DNA from 2 places in the Serratia sp. CoH_122_TC_1 genome. Region 2 is predicted to be linked to the other one. Evidence: predicted binding sites of a transcription regulator. Region 2 holds the regulator's gene; the other holds the start of a gene.
The links. Region 2 encodes Fur, which represses iron uptake genes when iron is present. Its sites were predicted from a motif close to ATAATAATGAGAACNACTATCAA; they were not measured.

Region 1: sufA (Fe-S cluster assembly scaffold SufA) is a predicted target of Fur. The motif match lies at 1,957-1,979, and genes of this name have one in related genera.

What each region holds. Positions count from the first base shown of each region.
Region 1 is NZ_JBXWLA010000003.1:289,965-294,712, forward strand. Features, by position in the region: gene sufB (Fe-S cluster assembly protein SufB) at 24-1,520, opposite strand; gene sufA (Fe-S cluster assembly scaffold SufA) at 1,535-1,906, opposite strand; gene AC2FC2_RS05775 (hypothetical protein) at 2,462-2,866, shown strand; gene menI (1,4-dihydroxy-2-naphthoyl-CoA hydrolase) at 2,918-3,334, opposite strand; gene ydiJ (D-2-hydroxyglutarate dehydrogenase YdiJ) at 3,331-4,748, opposite strand, start outside.
Region 2 is NZ_JBXWLA010000015.1:45,883-50,630, reverse strand. Features, by position in the region: gene AC2FC2_RS18770 (MFS transporter) at 1-247, shown strand, start outside; gene galE (UDP-glucose 4-epimerase GalE) at 297-1,334, shown strand; gene AC2FC2_RS18760 (glycosyltransferase) at 1,324-3,285, shown strand; gene fur (ferric iron uptake transcriptional regulator) at 3,492-3,938, opposite strand; gene fldA (flavodoxin FldA) at 4,259-4,748, opposite strand, start outside.

The DNA.
Region 1 (4,748 bases), on a different contig from region 2:
CTGTCGCGCTGTAAATCCGGCGTTTAGCCCACGCTGTGTTCCAGGCTGATGGCCAATAACTTCTGCGCCTCGACGGCGAACTCCAGCGGTAGCTCAGAGAACACGTCCTTACAGAATCCGTTAACAATCATCGAAATGGCATTGTCTTCGCTAATGCCGCGCTGCAAACAATAGAACAGTTGGTCATCGCCAATTTTTGATGTCGTCGCTTCATGTTCCAACTGGGCACTGTTGTTACGCGCTTCAACGTACGGGAAGGTATGGGCACCGCTGTCCGGCCCAATCAACATCGAGTCGCATTGGGTAAAGTTACGCGCGTTTTCTGCCCCCGGCAGGATCTTCACCAGGCCACGGTAGGTATTCTCGCTGTGTCCGGCAGAGATACCTTTGGCGATGATGGTTGAACGGGTATTTTTGCCGATGTGGATCATCTTGGTGCCGGTGTCGGCCTGCTGATGGCCGCTGGTCAGGGCTACCGAGAAGAACTCACCGATAGAATTATCCCCCTGCAGGATCACGCTAGGGTATTTCCAGGTGATTGCCGAGCCGGTTTCCGACTGAGTCCATGACATTTTTGAACCTGCGCCTTCACACAATGCGCGCTTGGTCACAAAGTTCAGGATGCCTCCCTTGCTGTCACCGCCAGAGAACCAGTTCTGCACTGTCGAATATTTCACTTCGGCATCCTTGTGCAGGATCACTTCTACCACCGCGGCATGCAGTTGGTAACTGTCGCGTACCGGCGCCGAACAGCCTTCGATGTAGCTGACATAACTGCCCTCATCGGCGATCAGTATGGTGCGTTCGAACTGACCGGTTTTAGCGGCATTGATACGGAAATACGTCGACAGTTCCATTGGGCAACGTACGCCCTTCGGCACATAGACAAAGGTCCCGTCGGAAGCCACCGCTGCGTTCAGTGCGGCGAAGAAATTGTCGTTGGACGGTACGACGCGACCGAGGTATTTACGCACCAGATCCGGGTATTCGTGTATGGCCTCACCGAACGAGCAGAAAATGACCCCGCTTTCCGCCAACTTTTCGCGGTAGGTCGTCGAGACAGAGACAGAGTCAAAAATCGCATCGACCGCGACTTCACTGCCTTCGCGCACAGGGACGCCGAGTTGGTTAAACGCCAACTCAACCTCGTTGGTCAGGTAGTTGTTATCGGTCGGTGCGCCCGGTTGCTGTTCTGCGCCCGGCTGGGATCCACAGGCATCGTCACAACTGCCACAGGAGGGCGCGGAGTAATAGCTGTAGTCCTGGTAGTTCAGCCGATCGTAGTTCGCTTTCAGCCAGTGTGGCTCTTCCATTTGCAGCCAGGCACGGTAGGCTTCAAGGCGGAACTCCAGCATCCACTCAGGTTCATTACGCTTGGCCGAGATGGCGCGCACCACGTCTTCATTGATGCCCTTCGCTAACTCATCGGTGGCCAGTTGGGTAAAAAAACCTTCTTTGTAGCGACCTTCGCTGACCCAAGCCTGCACTTCATTAGGCATTTCTACATTGCTTCGTGTCATGTTGATTGCATCGCTCAAACGCCAAAACTCTCGCCGCACCCGCAGGCATGCTGAGCTTTAGGGTTATTAAATTTGAATATCTGATTCAGCCCTTCACGGACAAAATCTACCGTGGTGCCATCGATAAACGGCATGGCTTTCAACGGCACATACAGTTTGGCGCCATCACGCTCAAACAGCAGGTCGTCGTCAGCAGGAGCACGGGTGAGATCCAGCACATAGGCAAACCCGGCGCAGCCTGACTGCTTGACCCCGAGTTGCAGCCCCTTCACTTGTGGATCCTGCTGCATTAGTTTCGTTATTTGTTGTACGGCGTTGTCACTGAGCAAAATGCCTTGCCAGACATTTTCGTCCAGAGAAAAAGTGCCGACATTTTCCGTTTGCATATGGCCTACCTCACACTCGTGTTTTACCACAGCCAATCTGGGTTGCTACTATGTTAGTGATAACGATTATCACTTCAACCGTTTGTTTTGCGGGGTTATCCGCCAAAAGCCCGGATTTTTGCTTTGGCATGCGGCAACTGCCTGGGACAGTCAGCGCGTCTGGCGCTGCCGGTCGGAAATGGAATCATTTTATCCTTATGAATTTACTGTACATCCTGTCATACCATGCCCCTTACCCGCTGGCGCGAAGGCTTTACAGAACCGGGCTTTTTATGTCGATTTAAACATTCATAGAAAATACCTATTTCTGAATTTTGTCTGTCTTAAAAATGCGTTTATCGACAATTAACGGCTTTTCCCCCTCTTTTGCCTTTCCGTCCGTCCCAACAAAAGCGGCAATCCCTGATTAAAGTTTAGTCGCTACTGACTATGTTGGGATGCTGTCCCCCCAATGCATCCCCTGCTGGCGATAAAAATTTCAACAGAATGATTGATCACGAACGCACCAATAAATATGATAATGATTATCATTCAATTCTAATTGAGCACGGGCAAATGAATATCTCGATGAATGCGTGGCTGCTGGGCAAAATTGATGACTATAAATTCAGCGTGCGCGACGCTACGGTAGATTTCTACATGGCAGAGGCGTCGCTTAAACGGCCGGAGTGCAATATCAACCATCTGAAACGCTACAACAGTGTCAGCCTGAATATGGCCAATCTGTGTCTGGAAAACGGTGATGATGAAAGCTATCTGCACGCGTTGAGCAAACTGCATAACCGGCTGATCGTAGAGATCAACAACCCACAGCGTTGTCAGCTGTTCCGGGTTCAGAGCTATCATTTTGCCCGTCATACTCTGACCTTAATCTGTCAAAAATATGCAATGGAAGGCACTTGGGAGAAGGCCAATGCCTTCCAGAAAGACTTCGTTAAGCGGGTGCCCTTTCAGTTGTGAACTGACTGAATGGCAAAAATACCCGCAGGTAAGGCTACCTGCGGGGTAAACCTAGTCGATAACGGCCGTAGTCAGGCGTGAAGTGCAGCACAGGCGATCGCGTGAATCGAAGATTTCTATCTGCCACACCTGATGGCGACGCCCAACATGCAACGCCCGACACACGCCGCGCACCTGGCCTTCAAATACCGCGCGCAGATGGTTGGCGTTGATTTCCAACCCCACCACTTTCTGTTCCCCTTCGCTACACAGGTAACCGGCCATCGACCCCATCGATTCTGCCAGCACTACCGATGCACCACCGTGCAACAGGCCAAACGGCTGCCGGGTACGCTGATCAACCGGCATGGTCGCTTCGAGATAATCGTCCTCCAGTCGGGTAAATTGGATCCCCACATGACTGACCATACATCCGTCACCGGCCTGGTTTAGTTGCTCCAGCGTCGTCTCTCGTTTCCACAGTTTCACTCAATCATCTCCAGAAGTGCCTGTAATGGGTGTCGTACACCGTTACCCTCAATACGTTTGACCTGGCTGCGACAGGAATAGCCGGTCGCCAGACAACGTTGCCGCGGCAGACGTTGTAATGCCTGATGCCAGGATAGCTCATAAATCCCGAGCGAATTCTGCAGGTTCTTTACTTCATGCCCGTAAGTTCCCGCCATGCCGCAGCAACCGACGCTGACGTTTTCCAGCCTGGCCCCAAAGCGTGCAAAGATGGACGCCCAATGTTGGCCGCTGGCAGGCAAGGCCGTGGTTTCCGTACAGTGGCCGAACAAATACCAGGCTTCGCCCGTCGCAGGCTGCTCTGCACGTTCAGCCAAGCGCTGCTGCAACCACTCGTGCACCAGTTGTACCTGGAAATCCCCGCGGGCCTCACCGAGGATCTCGTTATATTCGTCGCGATAGCACAACACCAACGCCGGATCGACACCCACCAGCGGCATGCCAAGCTTTGCCACTCGGTTAAGAAAATCAGCTGTCTTGCGCGCGGTGCGGGCAAATCGTGTCAGAAAACCTTTGATATGTTGGGCTTTCCCGTTCGGTGAGAACGGCAACAGCACAGGACGGTAACCGAGCTTTTCCACCAGCCGTACAAAATCCGCCACCACTTTGGCGTCGTAATAGCTGGTAAAGGGATCCTGAACGATCAGGACATACTGTTCGCGCTTTTCTACGCTCAGCGCTTCAAGCTGCTCCAGCGTCATGGTCATGGCACCATGACCTGAAAGCTGCTGACGCAGCGTCGGGCTGGAAAGCATCGGCAAATCAACCATGCCAATCGTGTTACGGCTCAATTCACGAACCCAGGGCTGGCGGAAAAAGAAGTTGAACACTTTCGGCGCTTTCGCCATCAGCGGCGTGTAGCTCTCGACCCCTGCGACCATATAGTCGCGTGCCGGCCGCAAATAGCGCGTGTGGTATAGCTGCAGGAAGCGCGAACGGAAGCCCGGCACGTCAATTTTGATCGGGCACTGGGTAGAACAGGCTTTACAGGCCAGACAACCGGACATGGCCTCTTTCACTTCATGGGAGAAATCATATTCGCCTTTGCCGGCGTACCAACTGTTGCGCGTTTTCTCTATCAGAGCCCGGAAACTGAGACGTTGTTGTGGCAGCTGTTTCTCCAGCACCAGCGGATCGACGCCCTGCTCTGAAAGCAGACGTAACCATTCACGTACCAACGCCGCCCGACCTTTGGGTGAATGAATACGGCTACCGGTGATCTTCATCGACGGGCACATTGGGCTGCGTACATCAAAATTGAAGCACAAACCATTGCCGTTACATTCCATCGCGCCACGGAACGAGGTGCGTACCTCTACCGGAATACGGCGATCAAGCGTGCCACGCTTGGCGGCATCAACTTTCATCATCGGCG
Region 2 (4,748 bases):
GGTCTTTAATGCGATATTTATCGGTATTGGGGCCACCATCGGCATGCTCTACTTCCAGGATTTGATGCCGGAACGGGCGGGGATGGCCACCACGTTGTTCACCAACAGTATTTCAACCGGCGTGATCCTGGCCGGAATATTACAAGGGATCCTGACCGAGTACGGGCCACATTCCTCCGTTTATCTGTTAGCCATATTACTGCTTTTTATTGCTTTACCTGTCGGTTTTAAAACCCGGGAAGTGTAGGTGGTTTCTGAGTGAGTCGTTTATTTTTAAACACAAACAAGGATATATGATGGCTATATTGGTGACGGGCGGCGCCGGTTATATCGGCTCGCATACGGTGTTGGCGCTGTTGGAAAGGGGGGAGAACGTCGTTGTATTAGACAACCTGTCCAACAGTTCGTCAGAGTCTCTGTTTCGCGTAGAAAGGCTGACAGGGAAAAAAGTCATTTTCTATCAGGGGGATATTCAGCAATATCACCTATTGGATCACATCTTCCGTCAGCATGATATTCATGCTGTTATTCATCTAGCCGGTTTGAAATCTGTTAGAGAATCAACCGAGCAGCCACTGAAATATTATCAAAATAATATTTCTGGCTCATTGATCGTACTGGACAGAATGCGCCATGCGGGCATTAATCAGTTTATTTTCAGCTCTTCGGCCACCGTTTACGGACCTGCGGAATATACTCCGCTGACGGAAAATTGCCGTGTTGGGCAGACCACGAATCCTTATGGCACTTCCAAGCTGATTGTTGAACAGATCCTGGCAGAGTTTGCCACCACTGCACCACAGATGGCGATCACCGCATTGCGTTATTTTAATCCCGCCGGGGCGCATGAGTCTGGCTTGATTGGTGAAGATCCCGCCGGCATTCCCAATAATCTTCTGGCGTATCTGGCACAGGTGGCTATTGGCAAACTCGCGGTGTTGCCCGTGTATGGCAACGACTACCCGACCAGCGATGGAACTGGTGTACGTGATTATATCCACGTTATGGATCTGGCTGAAGGGCATTTGAAAGCGCTGGATAACCTGCAGCCAGGTTTTAACGTCTATAACCTGGGTACGGGCAAGGGTTACTCGGTACTGGAAATTATTCAGGCGTTCGAACGTGCCTGTGGATTCAAGATCGCCTACCAATTTAATCCCCGGCGTGCGGGTGACATCGCCGAGTGTTGGTCCGATCCGTCGTTGGCTGCGGAAAAGCTGGGTTGGCAAGCTAAGCGCAGCCTGGAAAAAATGGTATGTGATGCGTGGTCTTGGCAGAGTAAAAATCCGCAGGGTTATGGTCCATTAATAAGGATGGCTGCCGATGGCGCTTAACAACGGGCATTTTGGCGCCCTGCAGGATGATCTGTTTCGGGCTGAATATGAGGCGCGGCTAAGCGATTTGAAGTTTGAATTCGTGAAGTGCCAACGTCAGGCTACGCCAGCGGCAAAGGCGCGTTATCAACGTGGGGTGAATCAACTACGGGAATGGCTGTCTGCGCAGGGGCATTTATTTGATGCCGCACGCTGTTCTTCACTATTTTGCGTGCCCACGCGGGCACTTGCCGCAGGGGAACAATTGCTGCACCGCATTTGGTTGGGCGGAGCCATTCCTGACGACGCGCGAGAAGTTATCTCTCAGTGGGGGGATGCACAACAAGCGGTGAGTCGTGGCGAGGCTCGTGACTGGGTCGGCATGTTATGGGTTTGGGATGCAAAGCAGCTGGCAAAGGATGCCTGTTTCATTGCCTCACCCCAAACGCATGGCGGCCAGTTGGGTGAGTACGATGCCGGTAACCATCGCCTGCAGGTGCATTCGTTGAGTGAACTGGCGCAAAGAAGAGTCGGTAATAGTTTGGGGTTTATCCATCAGCTCCATGATAAACGCTATTACGCCACACTGTCCGACTACTTCCGCTTTTTGATTTTGATTGAGATGGGGGGCGTGTATATGGATATCGACACACTTCCCCACCGAGCGGCGACACTGTTTCTGATCAAGCCTGAGGTTCCGGACTATCTTCAGTTCCTGCCCGGAGGTGAAGTTAGCCACGTCAGTTGGTTGAATTTGTTCCTCGACGAAACGGGAATGATCATCAGCCGTAAGGGAGATATGGCGCTGTGCAGGATGTTAGCTGGGCTCGATCAAATTTATGCGGGGGAAAGCAGTGAGGTACCGGAAAGAAATCCGATTTATGAACGGAAGCTGTTCGATCCTTTTTACCAATTGTGGAGTCGCCATATTGAACGTACTTTCCTCAGCCACGATCGTTTTTGCCAGATGCATGGTGTTTTGTATGACGCAACCCCACAGGCGGTGACCTGCGGTATTCGCGGTATGCGGCTGCTGGAAGATGTGATCACCAATGAGCGGCTACCGTTGTCGCAAGAAGAAGAGCAGAGCTACCAGCAATGTGTTAGCCGGTTGGAAAATCTGGATTGGCAGCTTGAGCAGCCGCTGGATTTGGCACGCTATGCGGAAATATTTACCGTTGATGAAGTACCTCGCATGGCCTATCCGGCGCAGATTCGGTCCGACATCGATCATTACCACTACTATTCGGTGCTTTCTCATGATCAGCGGCTTGATCGGGTAAACCAGCTTTTTGGGGAGTACCTGATTGCCGACAACCGGCGGCAGATAGCGGCTGGGCATTACTGGCGTTCTGCCCAGGGGGGGGGGGAGGCTGTGCCGCCTGAACCGCGGGGATCGTTGCATTTCATGGCGGGACGGCAGGTGGGTGAAGCGGATAAGACCCGCATGGCAAAGCTGATTTTTAGCACGAGCTACCTGGAATACTGTTCCGTTGGCAATCGTGCTGGGCTGGATCTGGTGTCTTTGCAGCAGGCGCAAAATATCGAACCTTACCTGGATCTGATCACCGTGGCTTACGATCGGCGCGGTGAGTTTGTCGGTTTTTTCAATGCGGCGGCCGTCAGTGAACTGTATGCCATAGACACGGACTACCTTTATCGCGATGAAATGAAACCTCTTGATGAGGCTTACGACAGCTTTGTGCAAAGCCACTGTGTCGCTGACGATTATTTTGTCTGTAGCTTGGCGATTGAGAGCCAATTTCGGGGGCTGGGGTATTTTAACCAAATGTTTGCCTTGATTCAGCTACAGGCGGATCAACGCCAGGCGAAAAACATCGCGCTGTGCGTCTGGCAAAGTAGTGATGCCTGCAAAATGTATTTGAACAAGGGGTTCCGCATTCGTGGTGTGTTTGACCAAGCCAAGGCCATGTTTTTTGATCGGCTGCTCTTTCTTGAATATGCATTGTAACGAGTTTACTCATCCGCGTGTCGGCGGGGGAGTTGACGTTGAAGTGGGTGTAAGTGGGAAGTGAGAAGTACCGTGGAGAAGTGCCGCTGCAATTGTTGTCATTTAGCTATGATCTTTCCCCGGGCCTGTCCGGGGATTTTTTTATCTATTTGCTTCAGGCATAAAAAAACCGCCGTTAAGGCGGTTCTCAATGCCGGTTAAGGACATTATTTTTTGTCGTGCAGAGTGTCGTCTTCACGGCAGTCACCCGTTTCACAGTGGCCGTACAGGTACAGGCTGTGGTTGGTGAGCTTGATGCCGTGTTGTTTGGCGATATCACGCTGACGCACTTCGATAGATTCATCGCTGAATTCGATCACTTTGCCACAATCCAGGCAAATCAGGTGGTCGTGATGATGTTGCTGGGTCAGTTCGAACACGGACTTGCCGCCTTCGAAGTTGTGACGAGTCACAATGCCTGCATCATCAAATTGGTTCAGTACGCGGTAAACCGTAGCCAGGCCAATTTCTTCGCCCATATCTATCAGTTTTTTGTACAGATCTTCCGCACTGACGTGATGGCATTCCGGATTTTGCAGTACTTCCAGGATTTTGAGTCGCGGAAGCGTGACTTTTAAGCCGGCCTTCTTCAATGCGGTGTTGTTGTCAGTCATGCGGATTCAGTCCTGTTACTATGCTAATCAAGTTGAGGCGTTCTCGCCTGTGGCATCGGTCGGCACAAAGTGTTAATTGCGTCTCATTATAGAACCGGTTGGCCTAAATAGAAACCGCCGGTTGTTAACAAAGATATAATTGCACTATTGCATGTTGCACACGCAACGTCTTGATGGATGGGATAAACCGATATCTCAGTCTACCTTGACGATGTGAGAAGTTACAAATGTGTATCTTCTATTGCAGTAATCCGTACTGCCGATGACGGCCCTGCCGGCAACACTATGCACTTTGCAGGGCTTTTGTTCAACCTTTGGCGTTACCCGACGATCTCGGCCAGGCTCAACTCTTCGACGATTTGTTTTACCCAACCTTCGACACGTTCATTGGTCAGTTCTGGCTGGCGATCTTCGTCAATGGCGAGACCGATGAAGTGGCTGTCACTCGCCAAGCCTTTCGACGCTTCGAAGTGGTAACCTTTGGTTGGCCAGTGGCCTACAATGGCGGCGCCACGTGGTTCAATGATGTCGCGGATAGTCCCCATCGCATCACAGAAATATTCTGCATAGTCTTCTTGGTCGCCACAGCCAAACAGCGCAACCAGCTTACCGTTGAAGTCGATCTCTTCCAGCGTTGGGAAGAAGTCATCCCAGTCACACTGGGCTTCGCCGTAGTACCATGTCGGGATACCGAGCAACAGAATATCGAAACCTTCCAGGTCTTCTTTGCTGCTTTTGGCGATGTCGTGAATTTCGCAAACATCGTCGCCAAACTGTTGCTTAAGAATTTTCTGGATCATCTTGGCAATG